3 regions of the Brevibacillus sp. B_LB10_24 genome follow, and region 1 is predicted to be linked to each of the others. Evidence: riboswitches for the same ligand, from Rfam matches in the RefSeq annotation. Region 1 holds a riboswitch; each other region holds the start of a gene.

Region 1 (7,125 bases):
TGGTAATATTCATACTAAAATACACTGTTGATGAATCGAGACCGTGAAAGGAGGTGAGAAGATGAACACGGCTGCAGGAACAAAAAGCCGGGCGACAATCCGCAAAGCATCGGCCAAAGACGGTGCCGCGATGTGGAGATTGGCGGCGGAGTCGAAGGTGCTCGACCCCAATTCGCCTTATGCGTACCTGATGGCAGGCAGCTATTTTTCGGAGACATGTGTGGTAGCCGAAGTGGAGGAGGAGCTGATTGGTTTTGTCACCGCCTTTTGCCTGCCTGATAAGCCTGATACCTTGTTTGTTTGGCAAATCGGAGTCAGCGAAGGGCAACGGGGGAAGGGAATTGGCAGCAGCATGCTGCGTGCATTGCTGATGCGTGATGCCTGCCGGCAGGTCAGGTATCTGGAGGCGACCGTCACGTCGTCAAATGAACCGTCAAAGGCTCTTTTCCGCAGACTGGCGGCGGAGATGGGCACAGCCTGCGAAGTGAAGCCATGCTTTCCTGCGTCGCTTTTTCCCGGGCAGGATCACGAAGCGGAATGGACGTATCGCATAGGACCGTTAGACAAAACACGATAGGAGGTTACGCATTGAAAGCAATTGCCGAGACGCGAACACCCTTATACGTATTTGAACAGATGGAGTCAGAGGTTCGGAGTTACTGCCGAAGTTTTCCAACCGTTTTTACCCGGGCAAGCGGGTCCAGATTGTGGGATCGACAGGGGAAGGAGTACATCGACTTTTTTGCCGGGGCGGGGGCCTTGAACTATGGTCACAACCATCCCCGACTGAAAAAGCAGCTGATCGAATATCTGCAAAACGACGGGATTACCCACAGCCTGGACATGGCGACAGATGCCAAGGAAGCGCTGCTGCGCCGGTTTCACGAAGTGATTTTGCAGCCGAGAGGGCTTGATTACAAGGTGATGTTTCCTGGACCGACGGGGACCAACTCGGTAGAGAGCGCGCTCAAGCTGGCGCGAAAGGCGACGGGCAGGGAGCTGATCATGAGCTTTACCAGCGGCTTCCACGGCATGTCCCTCGGCTCGCTGGCTGTGACGGCGAACCGGATGAAGCGGGGAGGAGCGGGCATACCGCTCGCCAACACGGTTGTGATGCCGTATGAGAATTACCTGGGGAAGGATTGGGATACCACCGAGTACATTGAACGTCTGCTCGAAGACGATAGCAGCGGCGTATCTCTCCCTGCGGCTATGATCCTCGAAACCGTTCAGGGAGAAGGCGGGATCAATGCGGCCAGTATCCCCTGGCTGGTCAAAATCGAGCAGCTCTGCCGCAAGCACGGCATTCTGTTGATCGTCGACGACGTGCAGGCGGGCTGCGGACGAACAGGACCTTTTTTCAGCTTTGAGGAAGCCGGGATCAAGCCTGACATTGTCTGCCTCTCCAAATCGATCGGAGGTTACGGTTTGCCCATGGCCTTGACACTGTTTCGCCCGGAGCTGGATATATGGAAACCGGGCGAGCACAACGGCACCTTCCGCGGGAACAACCTCGGCTTTATCGCGGCTGCTGAGGCATTAACCTATTGGGAAAACGACGATTTAAGCAGGGACGTCCGAATGAAAGGCGACCTTGTTCGCCAGCACCTGGAGCATCTGGTCCAAACCTATCCGTTGATCAAAGGAGAGGTGCGGGGAAGAGGACTGATGCAAGGAATTGCCATCGGGGTCGATGATTTGGCTGACCGGATCTGCTCGCTTGCCTTCCGCCGCGGGCTGATCATGGAGACATCGGGACCAAAAAGCGAGGTTGTCAAGATCATGCCGCCATTGACGATCGATGAGCTGGACCTGAAAAAAGGCCTGTCTATATTAGAGGACGCGATCAAAGAAAGCCAGGAGAAAGGAAGGTAGGTACCATGATCGTAAAGCATTTACAGGATATTATCGGCACAAAGGACGACGTTGACACTCCTACGTGGAACAGCAGAAGACTGCTTCTGAAAAAAGACAACATGGGCTTTGCCCTGAACGATACGCTGATCAAGGCCGGTACAGAAACGTTCATCTGGTACGCGAACCATCTGGAGGCCGTGTACTGCATCGAGGGGGAAGGAGAGATCGAGGTGGTCGGCGGTGAAACCTACCCGATCCAGCCGGGCATGATGTACGCCTTAAGCGGTCATGAGAAGCATTACCTGCGGGCGAAGAGCACGATGCGAATGGTGTGTGTGTTCAATCCGCCGCTGACCGGGCGCGAAGTACACGATGAGAACGGAGTATACCCCTTGGTTGAGTAAATCGGCAGGATGAGATTTGGCGAAAAACCTGGAAGGAGAGGAAAGTATGAACCAACGCTACGTCGTCATGGAGGATTGCTATCCATCCCGCATCGAGGATACACCAGGCATCATCGAGCGAAAGGACCCTGTCGTCTATTCGGACGCAGGCTCCGGCACGTCCGAGCTGGATGCAGACATGCTTGCGTCCTATGAACAAAACGGATACCTCAACCTGAAAGGCTTCTTTTCGGCTGAGGAGGTCAAGACGTTTCGGAATGAGCTGCAGAGGCTGTGGCAGGAAAACAGGGAAACGGAGCGGAAGGAAGTGATCCGCGAGCCGCAGAGCCGCGAGATTCGCTCGATTTTCGCCGTACATCGAGACAGCGAGGTCTTTCGTCGGCTGTCGCAGCATCCGCGGCTGCTCGCCATCATCAGGCAGATCTTGGGCAGCGACGTGTACGTGCACCAGTCCCGGATCAATTACAAAAAAGGATTTACGGGCAAGGAGTTTTATTGGCACTCCGATTTTGAGACCTGGCACGTAGAGGATGGCATGCCGCGAATGCGGGCGTTAAGCTGCTCCATCGCGCTGGAGGAGAATCACCATTTTAACGGCCCGCTGCTGCTCATCCCCGGCTCCCACAAGAAATTCATCACGTGTGTGGGCAGAACGCCGGATGCGCATTACGAACAGTCGCTGCGCAAGCAGGAATACGGTGTGCCCGATCAGGCGAGCTTGCAAGAGCTGGTCGAGCATCACGGTATCGATACAGCCGTCGGACCGGCGGGAACGGTCACGCTTTTTGACTGCAACGTCATGCATGGCTCCAATGGCAACATCACGCCCTACCCGCGGTCCAATGTGTTTTATGTCTACAACAGCGTTGAGAACAAACTGGTCAGCCCCTTCTCGGGCCAGAAGCCGAGGCCGGATTACATCGCGACCCGCGATTGACGTTTTTACTACAGGGCCGCTTGCTTCGAGTGTGAACGCAGGCGGCTGCCTGTCTACCGGACTTACGCATACAGGGAGGAACAGGATGGCTCTCATTGTCCAAAAATACGGCGGCACTTCCGTAGGTTCTATTGACCGGATTCGCAAGGTAGCAAAACGTGTGATGGACAAAAGGAATGCCGGCCACCAGCTCGTGGTCGTCCTCTCGGCCATGGGCAAAACGACAGATGAACTGGTGAAGCTGGCAAAAGAAATTTCTCCCCACCCTGACGAGCGGGATCTGGACATGCTGGTCAGTACAGGGGAGCAGGTCTCGATTGCCCTTCTATCCATGGCGCTGCAGCGGGAAGGGTGCAGAGCTGTTGCGCTGACGGGCTGGCAGGCAGGGATTTTGACAGATTGCTGTCACGGCGATGCTCGCATCCGGCACTTCGAGAACAACCGGATTTGCGGGCACCTGCAGGAGGGCAAGGTAGTGATCGTCGCCGGCTTTCAGGGCGTGGATGAACACGGTGAAATCACCACGCTGGGCCGGGGCGGATCCGATACGAGCGCTGTTGCGCTGGCCGCCAGTCTGGGTGCGGAGCGCTGCGAAATTTATACGGATGTGACGGGTGTGTTTACGGCTGACCCGCGCCTGGTGCCAACTGCACAAAAGCTGTCCGCCATATCCTATCAGGATATGCTGGATCTTGCGCAACTGGGAGCGGGCGTCTTGCATCCGCGATCCGTCGAAACCGCACGGAAACGCCACGTCCGCCTGGTTGTCCGCTCCAGCTTTTCGGATGAAGAGGGGACTTATGTGGGAGCGGATGTGCCGGCTCAGGCGGAATCGGTCGCCAGGGGCATAGCCCATCAGGAGCAGATTTCCATTTTGTGGGTAAAAGGGCGGGAGATTCACCGCCGGACGCCGATGTTGACCGGCAATCTGCGGGAAGCGGGCGTTATGGCAAATGCTGTTCTCCACGGAACGGACCTTTTGTCGTTTCCGGTTGCGACAGAACAGCACAAAAAGGCAGCCGCTTTTTTGCAGGAGCAGCAGGAGAGTCTGGGCTTTGATGAGATGGAAGCGGAGCACGGCTTTGCGATGGTCTCACTTGTAGGGGTATCGCGGCATGCGTCCTCAAAGGTGCCAAAGACAATCAAGCGAAAAATGAAGGCGCTGCAAGTTCCGATTCGCTGGTTCCATCAGAGTGAGCGGAAAGTCTCCATCGCGCTGCCGGCCGAACAGGTAAAAACAGCCGTAAGGGCACTGCACCGGGAGCTGGGCTTGGATGCAGGTGAAAAGTTGGCAGTGAAGTAGGCGGCTGCTTGCCGCTTGCTCTTGATTTCCTTACGCGCTGCCGGTACGATAACATAAAAAGGAAATAAACCGATTTGGTGCCATGAAAACATGGAGAATAGGGAAGGAACCCACACGATGTGTCCATCGCTGTATGAAGCGAGTGAATGTACAACAATGCCACTGGGATGACTGGGAAGGCGTATATTCACGATGAGCTTGAGTCAGAAGACCTGCCAAATCTGGATCGCTTATTTGAGAAACGACACATTCTCAGTCTTTTTCGGGCTGGGAATGTGTTGTTTTTTTACAGGGGGAGGAAGAGATGCACTTGTTCAACGAATGGCAAAAGGAAGGCGTTTATAAGGCGATATTTGAAAGGAGAGACATACGGGAATTTCGTGCTGATCCGCTTCCGGAGGAGAAGCTGCAGAAGATTATCCTTGCTGGCCATCACGCTCCTTCCGTCGGATTCATGCAGCCGTGGAATTTTATCGTCGTCCAATCACAGGAACGAAAAGAGAGGTTGGCGACAATCTGTCAAAAGGAAGTGAAAGCACTCGCGATTCACTATGAGGATGAGCGAAAAACCAAATTCTTGTCTTTAAAGGTAGAAGGAATCAGGGAGGCGCCAGTTACCATCTGCGTGACATGCGACCCAACCAGGGGCGGCGGGCATGTACTCGGGCGCAATTCCATCCCGGAGACAGATATTCTGTCCGTGGCTTGCTGCATCCAAAATATGTGGCTGGCTGCTTATGCCGAAGGGATCGCCATGGGCTGGGTCAGTTTTTACAAGAAGCATGACGTGCGTGAGATCCTGGGCATTCCGCCGCATATCGAACCGGTTGCCCTGCTGTCGCTCGGGTATACCGATCACTATCCGGATGCCCCCCTGCTGGAACAGGCAAAATGGGAAAAGCGGCTGCAGGTTCGCGACCTGATCCGCCATGACAATTGGAATGAGGTTTGTCGTTGGCAGTTTGAAGACTGAAAGAGTTGAGAGGTTGACTTTCCATTTTTGTTGTAGCTATAATCGTTACAACGAGAGGGTGGAAGAAAATGAAAATCAGCAGTCGATTTAGCATCGCCGTCCATATTTTGTCGTTGTTGGCGATTGCCAAGGATGCACATGGGACGTCAGAATGGATTGCGGGGAGCGTAAATACGAATCCAGTGACCATTCGCCGGATATTGGGGCAGTTAAAAAAAGCAGGCTTGGCAAATGTGCGTGCCGGAACGGGCGGAGCGTTCTTGTTGAAGGATCTGGACGAGATCTCCCTGTTGGACGTGTACCGGGCGGTTGACGTCGTGGAAGAAGATCAACTTTTTCACATCCATGCCGAACCGAATCCGGAGTGTCCGGTGGGAGCCAACATCCAGGCAGTCCTGGAGCTGATCCTGAAACGGGCCCAACAGGCGATGGAGCAGATCTTGGCGGATATCACAATCGAGGAATTGGTAAACGTGCTCTCTCAAAAAATACAAGCGACTGCTGATTAGATTTTTTTCAACACGTTGTAATGTTGTTCGTTACAACGTTACAACGAATGGTGGAAGCCCCATTCGTGCAAAAAACAATGCGTGATGGTTATGCTAATAATCAACAACAGGAGGGGAAATGATGAAAGTTGCAGTCATTGGCGCAACCGGCAAAGCGGGAAGCCTGATAACGAAGGAAGCAGTGGAAAGAGGTCACGAAGTCACTGCGATCGTCAGGAATGCTTCCAAACTGACCGAACAACATGCTGCAGTGTTGGAGAAGGATGTTTTTGACTTGACGGCAGACGACCTTAAAGCGTTTGACGTCGTGGTCAACGCGTTTGGTGCCGCTCCCGGCAGTGAGCATCTTCATGTCGAAGCGGGAAGAGTGTTGATTGAAGCGCTGAAAGGCGCGCCGGATACGAGGCTGATCGTCGTCGGCGGGGCGGGAAGCCTGTTCGTTGACGAAGCAAAAACACTGCGTGTGATGGATGCGCCCGATTTCCCCAAAGAGTATCTCGCGACAGCGCAAAACCAGGGCAAAAACCTGGAGGACCTGCAGCAATCTACAGGCATCCGCTGGACGTTCATCAGCCCTTCGGCATTTTTTGATCCGCAAGGGAAGAGAACCGGATCATACCGGACAGGGAAAGATCTGCTGCTGGTAAATTCGAAAGGGCAAAGCTATGTCAGCTACGCAGACTTTGCCATTGCTGTATTAGATGAAATCGAGAATCCGCAGCATATCAACGAACGATTTACGGTTTCATCTGAATCAGAGTAATTCGCTCAAATCATTTATTCACGTGGAGGGAATAAAAATGAAAGTGGCAGCCATAGTAGGAAGCATTCGCAAGGAGTCTTATAATCTGAAGCTCGTCAAATTCATGCAGAAGCGGTATCAGGGACAGTTGGATATCGAAATTGTAAACATCCGCGACCTCCCGCACTACGACCAGGATATTGAAAATGAACCGTCTGCCGTGGTGAAGGAATTCAAAAGCAAGGTGGCTGCTGCCGATGCCGTATTATGGGCAACGCCCGAATACAATTACTCGATTCCAGGCGTACTGAAAAACGCCATCGATTGGCTGTCCCGCGTGGACAAAGTAATGATCGGCAAACCGTCGCTGATCATTGGAGCTTCCATGGGGGCTCTGGGA
Region 2 (7,125 bases), on a different contig from region 1:
CGGGTTGGGTAGATCTGCACGTCGATATCATCAAAGGCGGAATGGCCAAGTACAACATCATCCACAATCCGATTTTCAAACCGGGACCGGTCGACCCGCATTACTCCGAGTTCCTCGTCTTCGAGGGAATCTCCGTCGATGAGCATTCCGGAAGCCAGCACTACCTCGACGCCCATATCGCCTACCGGCGGGCTTGTCTGAACGCCATCGAGTATTTGAAGACAAAAGGCTTTACCGGTGAACAGGCGTATATGCTGCTCGGTACCGCACCGGTAGAGGGGAGAATCGGCGGCATCGTCGACATCCCGAACGCCTGCTGCACCATTTCGATCCCGACGGCGATTTTTGAGCAGGATATTTTGCCGAGGTAACAGACGACTTCGTCATTAGAGATGGGACTGCAGAAGGGGGAAACGGAAAAAATGGAGCGAACGCAGGCCTTGGGAAGCCACCCCAGTCCGAACGGAAAAAAACGGCACACGCTTGTCGACCAAATTCTACGTTGAAATACTTTCAGTTATTTTTGGTCGACGTGTCGTTTTTTGGAATGTCGACGGCCAGTACAGCTTCCCTGTTGGCGTGCCATGAACGGAGTGAGCCCATTTTTTCTGTTTCAGCTGCGGCTTCTGTAGTCTCAACCTGGTTTTGATCAGAGGAAAGGAATGTTGACGATGCCAAAGTACCAGTTTTGTTGTGCGAAGTGCGGCGATTTTGACCTATGGCTGGGCATGGCCGAGGCTGCGGCGACAACCATTTGTCCGGTTTGTGACGGGGAAGCTGCGAGGGTATACACCCCACCTGGCCTGATGATGACGCCCTACTCGCTTCGCCGCCGGATTGAGGGGAGCGCCGAGCCCAAGGTAGTAAAGCGGGAACAGCACCATCACGGACATCACCATCAGCACGCGCCAAGCAGACCCTGGCAGGCCGGCCATTAGCTCTTTGCGGCATGGTGGGCCGATTTCCACATTTTCTGCCAGTCCCTGAAGCTGGTCAAAATGACTCCGCCAATGACCAACACCGTTCCAGCTATGCCGAGCGGGTAAATCGGTTCATCGAGGAAAACAGCCCCTACCGCTAAAGCGATCACCGGAGAAACGTACAGCCACGTCGAGGGAAACAAGGGATTCGTCCGTTTGACGAGCCAGTAGTAAATGCCAGAAGCGATGATCGACCCAAATACGATCAGGTAAAACAGTGCTCCCACGGCTGTATAAGGCTGGGAAAATGTGAAGTGAATCGGTTCAAACATCAGGGAGAGCACCAGCAGTCCGATGCTCCCAAAGAACATCTGAAACCCGTTGACCGCCAGCGGAGTCAGACCGCCCGACAGCAGCCGTTTGGAAAAAATCGCGCCCCAGGCAAAAACGGCTTCGGAAAGGAGGATTCCCGCCGAACCCAGCAGCCAAAGGGTTGAGACGCCTATTTCCAAGTGGGGAAAGACAACGAGCCCGATCCCTGCAAATCCGATCAAGAGCCCCATCCACTGCCACAAAGGCATCTTTTTACGGTCGAAGCACAGGCTGAGCACACTGACGATGATCGGTCCGGAAGCAGACAGCAAGGCGGCAAGTCCCGAGGAGATGTACTGTTCGGCCCAGTAGAGTGCGGCAAAGGGAATCAGGGTCATGCATACGCCCAGGTAGATCAGATCCAACATGTTCCTGCGGGTAAACCGGAGAGATGATTTCTTCAGGTACAGGAACGCGATGATCAGGACTCCTGCTGTACCGAAACGGATGGCAGCAAACAGAAAGGGAGAAAATCCGGCATCAATGCCTGCTTTGATGGCATAAAAGGTTGTTCCGTAAATCAAACACATAAGCAGATAGCTATAAATCATTTTATCCATATCCCCTTTTCCAACCCGGAGTGTTATAATCTTTAGAAAAAACATACAGCAGTGATATACATAACAGTCAACAGTGATACATAACACTTCCGGAAGAGGGGAGAACGCATGCAGATCAACCTTACGCGCCAGTCCGGAGTCCCCCTGGTCAGGCAAATCTATCAGGAAATCTCCGAGCGCATTCGTTTCGGATCGTTAGAGGAAGGGACTCCTTTGCCCTCCATTCGCAGCTTGTCCAGACAGTGTGATGTCAGCTTTATGACTGTCGTTGAGGCGTATCGGCTGCTGGAAGAAGCAGGGCTGATCGAACGGATCCAAGGCAGAGGTACATTTGTTGGAAAGGCGAAGAACGAGGTTGGGGACACTGGGCAACCCAATAAGGTTTCCTGTTATGAGTGGCAGCATGCTGTTGCGGATTACCTGCCGCGGGCTCAGGTTTGGCAGAGTATGCAGGCAGAGCCTGAAAACGGTTTTTCTTTTTCGATTACCTCGCTTCATCCCGAACTGGTTCCGCTGGCAGAGTTGACATCAGCCGTCCAGAATGCGCTCCGTGATGATCCAACAGTCTTGTTCAAGTACGGACCAGTGCAGGGGGATGGTTTGTTTCGCAAGGCATATGCCGAATACGCCAAGAACTTCCGCCTCAACTTACACCCGGAAGAACTGATCGTCACCAACGGGGCCCAGCAGGGGATTGACCAGGTGGCCCGCAGCTTTATCGGGCCTGGTGACGTCGTTGTGACAGAAGTGCCTACCTATAGCGCTGCCATCGACGTGTTTCGAGCGAGAGGAGCGACCGTTCTGTCTGTTCCGGTCGATGAGGAGGGGATGCGGGTCGACCTGTTGGCTTCCCTTTGCGACCAGTATCCGCCAAAATTGATCTACACGATGCCCACGTACCAGAATCCGACCGGAGCCCTCATGAGCCAGCGTCGGCGTACCCAGCTGCTCGATCTTGCGCAGAGCTATCGCAGCATCATTTTGGAGGACGATCTCTGGAGTGAAATCTACTTTGGCAAAGCCCCGCCACCGCCGATAAAAAGCATGGATGAGCACGGGCATGTCATCTATTTGAAAAGCTTTAGCAAAATACTGGCCCCTGGATGCCGAGTGGCTGTTCTTGCCGCCAACGGCAGATTCCTCAACCGTTTGATGGTTGCGAAGGCAGCGGCAGACTGGGGGAGTCCGCTTCTGACACAGCGGGCGATCCTCTCCTTTATGCAGTCTTTCTCTATGGAAAAACACGTGAAGCAGTTGCGGCAACGTCTGCTCGGCAGGAGAGATCTCGCCCTGTCCGTCTTAGAGCAGCACGCTCCGGCAGGAGTGCGCTGGACCGTGCCGCAAGGTGGATGCAATATCTGGATCACACTTCCTCCCTGGCTGCGTGCCGAAGAACTGGTCGTTCCGGCGTCTCGCGAAAAGATCAACTTTCTCCCCGGGTGGGTCTGTTACCCGGGTGAACCGGAGTTTCACCATCTGAGAATCTGTTTTTCCAGCATGAGTGAGGATGAGCTGAGACAGGGGATGCTCGGATTATGCAGGATCTTTCAGGAATCGATCGAGGCGCCATTGGAGAAACCTCCAGTCGTCTGACCCTCAGCCATCAAATAAAAAGAGATTGACAACAGGTGGAAACTATTACTATCATGAATATAATTTCTATCGAAAAAATGCATATGGAACGTTCAAGGTGTTGACCGATTCTTCTGCTTGAATCGGCAACTTAATAGGGAAGTCCGGTGAAAGTCCGGCACGGTCCCGCCACTGTAACAGGGAGCATAACGCTTACACAACCCACTGTTCTTGAAGAATGGGAAGGGCGCGTTTATGCGATGAACTGGAGTCAGGAGACCTGCCTTGAAATCGACATCGTCAAACTCACGAGGATGAGGGAGGTGTACATAGTTTGAACAGCCGTCTAGGGTTAGCCGGGCGACTTGTCAGGTGATGGAGCATCTTCGGAGTATTCTCTGAAGGTGCTTTTTTGATTGGGGAAAAACAGAGTCTCAAGAGGGAGTATATTCATGAAACGGAAATTATTCGTTCCAATGGGAATTGTCGCGCTGGTGCTGTATTTGTCATTTAACACGCCGCAGACTGCACATGCCATGCATATCATGGAGGGTTTTTTGCCGGTTGGCTGGGCTGTCTTTTGGTGGGTCTTGTTTATTCCGTTTTTTCTCTTGGGCCTGCGGGAGATTCAGCGTACGACGAAGGCGAATCCCGAAACAAAGCTGCTGCTCGGACTGGTCGGGGCGTTTGCATTCGTGCTGTCCGCCTTAAAGCTGCCATCTGTGACCGGGAGCAGCTCGCATCCGACCGGAACCGGCCTGGGGGCTGTGTTGTTTGGCCCGCTGACGATGGGGGTATTGGGCAGCCTCGTCCTGCTGTTTCAGGCGCTGCTGCTTGCTCACGGCGGATTGACGACGCTCGGGGCCAATGCCATTTCGATGGCGATCGTAGGGCCATTTGTCGCATACGGCGTGTATCGGCTGCTGTCACGCGGCGGCAAGCGGCAAAAACTGGCTGTCTTTGCCGCAGCGGCACTGGCTGACTTGTCGACGTACCTGGTCACGTCGCTGCAGCTTGCACTGGCGTTTCCCGCAGAATCAGGTGGAATTCTCGCTTCCTTTGTAAAGTTTGCCGGGATTTTTGCCCTGACACAGGTGCCGCTCGCCATTAGCGAAGGGCTGCTGACCGTCCTGGTGTGGAATTGGCTGCATACCTACAATCGGACTGAGTTGGAACAACTTCTGGCCGCAAAGCGAGGTGTGTAAAGGATGGGCAAATCGAATCGCTACCTTACCATCGCGATTTTGGTCGCGGTGATCTTGTTGGCAGTCCTCCCGCTGGCATTTATTCACGGGTCGGAGTTTGGCGGGTCAGACGATGCGGCTGAAGAGGCGGTTGGGGAACTTGCACCCGATTACGAGCCGTGGTTTGAGCCGATTTTTGAGCCGCCGGGTTCGGAGACGGAGAGTTTGTTGTTCGCTCTGCAGGCGGCGATCGGCGCAGGTGTAGTCGGTTACGCCTTCGGTTTCTTCCGGGGCCGGTCGGCAAAAAAAGGACAGGCGCATGAAGATTCCGTTTGATTCGTACGCCTATACGAATCGGCTGCGGCAGCTTCCGCCAGATCAGAAGCTGCTGTTCGCCGCCTCCCTGCTGGCGATCGCGCTGTTCGCTCACTGGCAGGTGCATTTGCTTATTTTTGCCTGGTCGAGTCTCTGGATCGTGAGGTATGCGGGGATTCCCTGGCGAACTTATTTGCGGCTGCTGCTGCTCCCAATCGCCTTCATGCTGATGAGCTTGCCGCCGCTTTGCCTGGAAGCTGCCAGCGGCGAAGGTGCTGGCAGCGCAGTGGCAAATGCCGTGGCTGCCATACCGGTGGCAGGCAGTTATGTGTACCTGAGCCCGAGCGGCCTACTGCGGGCGTTTACGGTCCTGACCCGGGCGCTTGCGTCCGTTGCCTGTCTGTATTTTCTCCTCTTTACCGTGCCGCTAGGGCAGCTCTTGCAGGTGCTGAGAAGGCTAGGGATGCCCGTGGTCCTGGTCGAGCTGTTGTCGATTATGTACCGCTTCGTCTTTGTCTTGCTGGAGGTGGCTGGACAGCTTTGGGTGGCACAGCAGGCAAGAGGAGGGCACAGCGGCTTTCGCCAAACGCTAAAAGATGTGGCAAAACTGGCAGTTACCCTGTTTGGCCGGACGTGGCAGCGGTACCGGCAGTTGTTGGTCGGTTTGACGGCCAGAGGGTTTTCGGGCGAGATCCGGGTGGTATCGACTGCCCGTTTTGTGCGATCAAAACGATATCTGTCCGAAGCGGTTCTGGGATGTCTCACACTGATCGCTTTGGAGTGGTTGACGAGGAGGTGAAGCCTTGGATTGGCTGATAGAATTTCATGATATACATTTTACCTACCCGGGTGCCAGTCATCAGGCGCTCGCCGGATTGACCATGCGGATTCCCGCTGGCCGCAAGTGTGCCCTGTTGGGTCACAACGGCAGCGGGAAATCGACGTTTTTTCTGCACGCAAACGGTATCCTCCGCCCTAACCAGGGCCAGATCAACTGGAGGGGGGAGCCGCTGCGTTATGACCGCAGTTCGCTTCTGGCGCTGCGGCAGGCAGTAGGGTTGGTCTTTCAGGATCCGGAACAACAATTGGTGGCGGGCACGGTGGGCGAGGATATTTCTTACGGTTTGTGCAATATCGGCCTGACTGACGAGGAGATCGTGCGGCGAGTCCGGGCGATCTCCCAGCGATTTGATTTGGAGGCGCTGCTCGATCGCCCGATCCACCAGCTCAGTCTCGGACAGAAGCGTCAGGTTACGCTGGCCGGGGTGATGGCGATGCAGCCCCAACTGCTGCTGTTGGATGAACCCACAGCTTGTTTGGACCGGCTGCATACCCGGCAGTTGATGGCTGAACTGGCGGAGATTCATCAGGCGGGGACTGCCATCCTGCTGGCGACGCACGACCTGGACCTGGCTTACGCGTGGGCTGATTGGATCTTTGTCTTGGATGGAGGACGGCTGGTGCTGGAAGGCACTCCGGACCAAGTCTTTTCCCAGCGAGCCGCTCTGGAAGAGCTTCACCTCGGCGTACCGCTGCTGTTCGATTTATGGGAAGCGCTGCCTCCCGAACGGCAGGCGTCGTTTTCTGGGAGAATTCCCCCGCGTACGGCTGCAGAATGGAAGGAGAGGAAGGTGTGGGTATGAAAGGCAAACTGTTGATCATCGGCTTTGGACCCGGCAGCTTTGAACACATAACCAAACGGGCCAAGGAAGCGATCGAAGAGAGCGATGTCGTCATCGGCTACAACACCTATGTGGACCTGATCAGCGGGCTGTTGACCGGACAGCAGATCGTCCGTACGGGAATGACGGAAGAAGTGAGCCGCGCACAGGAGGCGGTCCGCCAGGCGGAAGCCGGCAAAAAGGTGGCGGTCATCTCCAGCGGGGATGCCGGCGTCTACGGCATGGCCGGATTGGTCTACGAAGTGCTGATCGAAAAAGGCTGGACGGAGGCGACAGGGGTGGAAGTGGAAGTGATTCCAGGAATTTCCGCGATCAACTCCTGTGCGTCGCTGCTCGGGGCACCGGTCATGCACGACGCCTGTACGATCAGTCTGAGCGACCATCTGACCCCGTGGGAGATCATCGCCAAGCGGATCGAAGCGGCGGGGGCGGCCGATTTTGTCGTTGCGCTGTACAACCCGCGCAGCGGACGGCGCACCAGACAGATCGTCGAGGCGCAGCGGATCCTGCTGAAATACCG
Region 3 (7,125 bases), on a different contig from region 1:
TATTTCCTGCAGTACACTTCGATGCCTCATCCACTCGATCATCATCTGTTCTGCCTGACTCATCTTCCATCCTCCTTCTCGTGATAACCTACCTGTATGATACACGCCTTTCCCTGACAATCCCTGTCAGCGAAAAAGTCTGCTCAGCTTGCGTGCAGTCCCATCAACGCCGCGATCCCAAAGCCCGCGATGATCAAACCGGAAACGCGGTTGATCCACTTGAGAAATGATGCCTCCAGGCGAGACCGCAGCAGTCCGACCGAAACACTGAGTACGATCCACCAGGCGGCCGAACCCAAAAACACCCCGGTGACCAGGGAAACGGCAGCATAGCTGTCCCCCGGCGAACTGCCGATCCCCAGCCCGGCAAAAATGCCGACAAACGCCATCATCGTCAGCGGATTGGCCAGCGTCAGCATCCGTCCGTTTCCTTTCGATCTGAAAATTTCAAATCATTATACCAGAAACGGCGGGAATCGGGATACAAAAAAATCCGGTCGTGGCGTAAAGAGCCGCGACCGGGGCTGCAGTCCGATCCTACACGTCAAACGAGAAGTCTTCGTCGCGCAGCGGTTCGACATGGATGGTGCGGACGTATCCATTTCCCTTCTTGGAAAAAAAGTCGTGCTGCTTGGTCTGCGTCCGGATGCCGTTCAAGACGATCGGGTTTACTTCTTCCTCGGGAAACACGGGGTCGAGGCCGAGGTTCATCATCGCTTTGTTGGCGTTGTAGCGGACGTACGCCTTTACTTCTTCGGCCAGCCCGACCGATGTGTACAGTTCGTCCGTATACGCTTCTTCGTTTTGATGCAGGCGCCGAAGAAGCTCGTGAATTTCGCGGAGCGCTTCATCCTGCTCGCCGGCGCTGAGTTGTTGGAACACCTCTTGCGCGAGTACGCCTACGTACAAGCCGTGAATGCTCTCGTCGCGCAGGATCAGGTCGATGATTTCCCCGCTGCTGGTCATTTTCCCCTGACCTGCCAGAAACAGGGGATAGAAAAACCCGCTGTAGAACAGATAGCTCTCCAGAAACACGGAAGCGCACATCGCCAGATACAAGTCTTTTGCCGTCCGAATCTGGTTGTAGTAGGCGGAGATGATCTCCGCTTTGGTCTGCAGGCGCTGATTTTCTTCCACCCAGCGGAAAATCCCGTCGATCTCCTCCGTCGTCGCCAAGGTCGTAAAGATGCTGCTGTAGGACTTGGCGTGGATCTGTTCCATCATCCCCATAAAACCCAGCACCGCTTTGCGCTGAAGGCCGTCGACGTGCTCAAGGATTTTCGGCATGCCGACGCCGCCCTGGACGGTATCGAGCAGGGTGAGTCCGCCCAGCACTTTTTTGTACGTCTCCCGCTCCTCTTCCGTCAACTCGATCCACGACATTTTGTCGTCCGACAGCGGGATTTCATCATCTGTCCAGAACTGCATGATGTTCTGGTTCCAAAACGTCAAGGTAAATTCGTCGTCCGGCCTGTTCCAATTGACTGCTTTCATCTCGTCGTCCTCTCTCCTGTTCGGTCGTTAAATCGCACAGCTGATGCACTCTTCTACGGTCAGATGCTTCGTCCGCGTGTAATAAAGCGACTTCAAGCCTTTCTTCGCCGCGTATATGTAGTACCGGGCCAGCTCTCTCGTAGACACGCTGCTGTTGATGTGCAGGACGGTCGAGATGCCTTGGTCGACATGCTCCTGGATCTCCGCGATCAGGTCGATCACCTTGAACTGGTCGAGCAGGTAGGCCGACTTGTAGTAAAAGTAATTGTCCGGCGACAAGTACGGCATCGGGTAGTACGTCGTGGAGTTGGCGTAGGTCCTGGTTTCGATGTGCTCGACGACCGGCATTACGCTGGAAGTCGCGTTCTGGATGTAGGAGATGCTCTGCGTGGGTGCGATTGCCAGCCGGTAGGCATGGTACAGCCCGTGGCGTTGTACAAGCTCCTTGAGCCTGGCCCAGTCTGCCGTCGAAGGGATCTGGATGCCGGCAAACAGCTGTTTCACCTTTTCCGTCCGCGGGTGGTAATCCGTCTCCAGGTACTTGTCAAAATAGGTCCCCTTGGCGTATTCGGAACGTTCGAAACCGGCAAAGGTGACGCCGCGGTCCCGCGCGATCTCCATGCTTTTCTCCAGTGAGTAATAGTTCATCATCATGAAAAAAGTTCTGGCAAAATCTTTGGCTTCCTCGCTCTCGTAGGCGATCTTCTGCTTCGCCAGGTAGCCGTTCAGATTCATCGCGCCAAGTCCGACGGAGTGCAGCTCGCGATTGGCTTTTTGCACCCCCGGCGCGTTTTCGATCCGGGTCGTGTCGCTCACTGCCGTCAATGCCTCGATGCCTTCGTGCACCGACTCCCGCAGCTTCTTTTGCTCCATCACATTGGCGATGTTGAGCGAGGCCAGGTTGCAGCTGATGTCGCGGCGGATGATGTCTTCCAGTCCGTAATCGTTGATCGTCGAGGTCTCCTGCAGTTGAAAGATTTCCGTGCAGAGGTTGGACATCTTGATCGACCCGATCTCTTTCAAGGCGTGTGCCTTGTTGGCGTTCGACTTGTTCATGATGTACGGGTAGCCCGATTCCAGCTGGATCATCGCGATCTTGGTCAGCATCTCGCGGGCGCTCATCACGGTTTTCTTCTTGACCCGCTCGTTGGCCAGCAGTTCATCGTACATCTGGTCGAGGTCAAGGTCGTCCAGGTGCTGTCCGTATTCCCGGTAGACAGAGTAAGGCGCAAACACGGTGAGCGGCTTGTCCTGCGCCGCCAGCTGGTAAAACTTGTCCGGCACGATCAGGCCGATCGACAGCGTCTTGATCCGCGATTTTTCGTCGGCGTTGATTTTTTTGCTGTCCAAAAACTCGATGACGTCCCAACCGAAGATGTTGTAATAGGCCGCCCCTGATCCCTTCCGCTGCCCCATCTGGTCGGCGTAGGAAAACGCGTCCTCCATCAGCTTGAGGACCGGCATAATCCCCTTCGCCGCGCCTTCCACCCCTTTGATCGGCTCGCCGCGGCCGCGCAGTTTGGAGAGGTTGACGGCGACGCCGCCGCCGATTTTGGAGAGCTGCATGCAGGTGCCTAATATGTAATTGATCGAGTTGAGCGAATCGTCCATCTCCAGCAGAAAGCACGATACCATCTCTCCCCGGCGGCTTTTCCCGGCGTTGAGAAACGTTGGCGTAGCCGGCTGGAGGCGCTGTTCGATCATCGCTTGAGCCAGACGTTTGGCCCGCTCAAAATCTCCCTCTCCGAGCGAAAGAGCGACGATCGCCACCCGGTCGGGGTACTGTTCCAGGTACATCGACTTGTCATCTGTCTTCAGCGCGTAGTCTTTGTAAAACTTCGACGCCGCCATGTAGGAGGAAAACTGGAACCCGTAGCTGTGAACGGTGCGGAAGATCTCTTCCACCTGCTCCGGGGTGTACCGCTCGTATACATTTTCGTAGTACTGATGGTCGATCATGTAGTCCATTCTCGCTTTGACGCTGTCAAACTGCATCGTGTTCGCGCGGACTTCCTCCATGAATACTTCGACCGCTTCCCGATCTTTGTCCAATTGGAAAAATCCGTCACTGCCACGCTGCATCAATTGGTTGTTCAGTTCAATGTGCCGCAATCCCTGCCACCTCTTTCACAAAATACTCCACATCGCGACTGGTCCCCGACAGTTCGAATTTGGAAATAACCGGAACCTTGTACTGATCGGCTATCGCATCCGCGCTCTTGGCAAAATTTCCGCCCCAGTTGCGGTTCCCGCTGGCCGAAACTCCCCGCAGCATGGCGTGATTTCGCTGCAAAAAAGCTTTTACCGTCTCCGGCACCTGGCCAAATCCCGTCGTATAGGTAATGAGTACGAACGGCTCTTCCAGCGTCATTTTGGCGTCGATTTGCACGCTTCGCACATTTGCCTTGGTTACAAATCTTCGCACGTTTCCCGTCTTCGAATCATAGGCGACCAGCATGTCCCTCAATCCTTCCCTTATGTACTGCTGTTTGTTGCAGAAAAAGCAAAGCGCATCCGACGACTAGCAGGAGGTCGGATGCGCGTAAAAATCCACAGGATGCACGGGCCTACGGCTTGCAGGCCAGCTGCGCGAACCCTTCCCTATCTCCCGTAGGTACCAGAGTGCAGACGAACAGGCAGGTCTCCTGGCTCAAGGGTCATCGCTCCGTCCGCCTTCCCGATCGCGGCGATCAGTGGCACCTTGGAACGGAACTTCCCTATTACAGTGGCGGGACCGCGCCGGAATCGCACCGTGCTTCCCTTTTTAAGTCTCTGCCAAATATTGTTGGCAAGACACCTGTCCGTATCAATATGTAGATGACTTTATTTACCTTACAACAAGATGTTGAGGGTGTCAATACTTGGCACGCTGTTTGGAGGGGAGGATTGCACTTTGGGAGAGAGATGATGCGTTCTTTGGCTTTGGTGAACATTGTGGTCCGGAAGAAAAAAATGGGCTCGCTCGTTCGCGGCACGCCAGCGGGGAAGCTGGGGGTGGCCGTCTCCACTACAAAAAGCGGCACGTCGACCAAAAAGGACTGTAGGTATTTCAACGTAGGATTTGGTCGACAAGCGTGTGCCGCTTTTTTCCGTTACGACTGGGTAGGCGTGCCAAGGCCTGCGCTCGCTCCATTTTTTTCTTCCGTCTCGTAGCCTTAGTGTTATAGATGCGTAAAGACGCCGCTTACTCCCGTTGGCAGATGTGGGAGATAAGCGGCGCTTGAGATATTGTTACGTAGATTCCACCTGGACCGCCGGGGTGATTGTGGCGGAGTCGGCGGGGTTTGCTTTCGGTTCGTACGCGATTTTGATCCCGAGAAAGCCGTAGATGATTGCGATGATGGGGCTGAGGATGCTGAAAAAGGCAAATGGCGCGTACGTGAAAGCGTGGACTCCTAGGGTGGCGAACATGAATGCTCCGCAGGTGTTCCAGGGGAACAGCGGTGAGGTGACGGAGCCGCCGTCTTCGACCGTTCGGGAGAGGTTTTTCAGCTGCAGTCCCCGTTTTTTGTATTCGGATGCGTACATGCGGGCGGGAAAAATGATCGCCAGGTAGGCATCGCATGCGAGGAAATTGGTCGTGACACTCGTCCCGACGGTCGTGGCGATCAGGCTGCCGGTCGACCTGACACGCTTTAGGATGGCGTTGACGATGGATTCCAGGATTCGCGTCGTTTCCAGGATTCCTCCGTAAGCCATGGCAATCATGATCAGGGCGATCGTCCAAAACATCGATTCAATGCCGCCGTTGTTTAACAGGCTGTCGATCATTTCAATTCCCGTCTCAGCGGTATGTCCGTAGTACAGGGTATTTAAGGCCTCCTTCAGGGAAGCGCCCTGCACGACCGCAGTACAGATCGTGCCGAGTACCGTTCCGATCACCAAGCCGGGAATCGCAGGCATTTTAAACACCAGCATGACGATGACCGTCAGAGGAACGAGCAAAATCCACGGGCTGATGACAAAAAGTTCGCGCAGCTGCCCTTGCAGGATCATCACTTGCTCGGCATTGTCGCTTGCATGGTCCAACGTAAATCCGATAATCGTGTACAGGATCAGCGCGATGGTAATCGCCGGAACGGTCGTAAACATCAGATGCTTGATATGTTCAAACAGGTCGATCCCGGTGACGCCCGCAGCCAGGTTCGTCATTTCCGACAGGGGAGACACCTTGTCGCCGAAATAGCAGCCGGACACGACGGCACCGGCGGCCAGGGCGATCGGAATCCCCAATCCTTCGGCCATGCCCATAATCGCGATCCCGATGGTTCCAGCCGAGGTCCAGGCATTCCCCGACGCCACCGATACCAGCATGCAGATGGCGCAGGCGGCGACGAGGAAATACGTCGGAGATAAGACCTCCAAACCGTAGTAGATCATGGTCGGCACGATCCCTCCGGCGGTCCAGGAGCCGATCAGGGCGCCGATGATCATCAGGATCAGAATCGCCTGCAGCGGCAGGGTGATCGTTTTCAGCATGCCTTTTTCAATCTCTTTCCACGAGTGTCCCAGACACAAGCCCACGATTGTCGCGACGATCGCACTCGCCAAAAGCGGAATATGCGGGTCCAGCTCCAGGACGAAGATGCCGACGAACAGCGATACGATCATAAACGCGATCGGGATCAGCCCCACCCATACCGGCGGGACTTTTCTGGGTTCAATGTCCTCCATCTCATCAACCCCCTTCGAATGTTATCGCTTGCAGTTCTCCTTGGCGTGACTAATCGAGCAGCGATTCTACGCTTTCGCGAAAGACCTTCGTGTGCGTATCGACGTCCTCCGCCTTGGTTTGCGATGAGATGAGGGCCATGTTGTGAAACGGCGTCATTAAAATCCCGCGATTGAGCGCATACAAGTGCATGTAACGATCCAGTTCGAAATCTACCGCTGCGGCTGCCTCTCCGCCGTTGCGCGGGGGCGTGCTGCGGAACCAGTACTCCGATCGGCAGCCCAGCCGTTTGACGATCCAGGGAAGCCCTTTTTCGGAAATGACCTCTTCCACCCCAGCGGCAAACCGTTCGGCCAGGGGGATGTTCCGGTCGAATGCCTCCTGTGTCAGCACGTTCTCCAGCGTGGAGCGCATCGCCGCCATCGACAGCGCGTTTCCGGCCAATGTGCCGCCGATGCCGCCCGTATCGGAATCTTCCAGCGAGATCGTCCCGCGTATCCGGTCTGCGACCTCTTCGCTAAATCCGTAGACTGCCGTCGGGATCCCTGCGCCAATCGCTTTGCCCACCGTCAGCATATCCGGCTTTAGACCATAGGCCCCCGTATACCCTCCCGGTCCGGCGCACATCGTATGGGTCTCGTCGTAGATGAGCAGCGTCCCTGTACGGCGGGTCAGCTCGCGAAGGGCGTCCAGATAACCGGGGTCGGGATGGATAATGCCGATGTTGGTCATGGCCGGTTCGGCCAGCACACAGGCGACATCACCTGGTGCGAGCGCCTTTTCCAGCGCATCGATGTCATTAAACTCGACGACCTTGGTGGTATGTACAGGATCTACCTGTGGGCCGATGTTGCCGCTGCGGCTGCCGGGAACTCCGCCGCGCAGCGTAATGAACGCCTCATCTACAGTGCCGTGGTAGCTGTAGTTGAAGACGAGGACGTACTTGCGCTTCGTGATAT

The links. A riboswitch is a leader RNA that binds a small molecule or an ion and turns the genes downstream of it on or off. The one in region 1 is predicted to bind cobalamin.
Region 2: it holds a riboswitch for cobalamin, as region 1 does, so the genes downstream of both, ACI7RC_RS18540 (energy-coupling factor ABC transporter permease) here and bluB (5,6-dimethylbenzimidazole synthase) in region 1, are expected to answer to the same signal.
Region 3: it holds a riboswitch for cobalamin, as region 1 does, so the genes downstream of both, nrdI (class Ib ribonucleoside-diphosphate reductase assembly flavoprotein NrdI) here and bluB (5,6-dimethylbenzimidazole synthase) in region 1, are expected to answer to the same signal.

What each region holds. Positions count from the first base shown of each region.
Region 1 is NZ_JBJQOQ010000029.1:44,821-51,945, forward strand. Features, by position in the region: gene ectA (diaminobutyrate acetyltransferase) at 62-577, shown strand; gene ectB (diaminobutyrate--2-oxoglutarate transaminase) at 637-1,875, shown strand; gene ACI7RC_RS21305 (ectoine synthase) at 1,881-2,261, shown strand; gene thpD (ectoine hydroxylase) at 2,308-3,198, shown strand; gene ACI7RC_RS21315 (aspartate kinase) at 3,284-4,501, shown strand; cobalamin riboswitch at 4,560-4,735, shown strand; gene bluB (5,6-dimethylbenzimidazole synthase) at 4,806-5,474, shown strand; gene ACI7RC_RS21325 (Rrf2 family transcriptional regulator) at 5,543-5,983, shown strand; gene ACI7RC_RS21330 (NAD(P)-dependent oxidoreductase) at 6,105-6,746, shown strand; gene ACI7RC_RS21335 (NADPH-dependent FMN reductase) at 6,784-7,125, shown strand, end outside.
Region 2 is NZ_JBJQOQ010000022.1:35,312-42,436, forward strand. Features, by position in the region: partial or broken gene fmdA (formamidase) at 1-371, shown strand, start outside; gene ACI7RC_RS18525 (FmdB family zinc ribbon protein) at 663-938, shown strand; gene ACI7RC_RS18530 (DMT family transporter) at 935-1,843, opposite strand; gene pdxR (MocR-like pyridoxine biosynthesis transcription factor PdxR) at 1,961-3,445, shown strand; cobalamin riboswitch at 3,524-3,726, shown strand; gene ACI7RC_RS18540 (energy-coupling factor ABC transporter permease) at 3,877-4,629, shown strand; gene ACI7RC_RS18545 (energy-coupling factor ABC transporter substrate-binding protein) at 4,633-4,944, shown strand; gene cbiQ (cobalt ECF transporter T component CbiQ) at 4,928-5,722, shown strand; gene ACI7RC_RS18555 (energy-coupling factor ABC transporter ATP-binding protein) at 5,727-6,566, shown strand; gene cobJ (precorrin-3B C(17)-methyltransferase) at 6,563-7,125, shown strand, end outside.
Region 3 is NZ_JBJQOQ010000009.1:15,913-23,037, forward strand. Features, by position in the region: gene ACI7RC_RS10485 (DinB family protein) at 1-63, opposite strand, end outside; gene ACI7RC_RS10490 (LysE family transporter) at 144-419, opposite strand; gene nrdF (class 1b ribonucleoside-diphosphate reductase subunit beta) at 538-1,494, opposite strand; gene nrdE (class 1b ribonucleoside-diphosphate reductase subunit alpha) at 1,522-3,606, opposite strand; gene nrdI (class Ib ribonucleoside-diphosphate reductase assembly flavoprotein NrdI) at 3,593-3,952, opposite strand; cobalamin riboswitch at 4,113-4,310, opposite strand; gene ACI7RC_RS10510 (hypothetical protein) at 4,402-4,647, shown strand; gene nhaC (Na+/H+ antiporter NhaC) at 4,726-6,168, opposite strand; gene ACI7RC_RS10520 (aspartate aminotransferase family protein) at 6,218-7,125, opposite strand, start outside.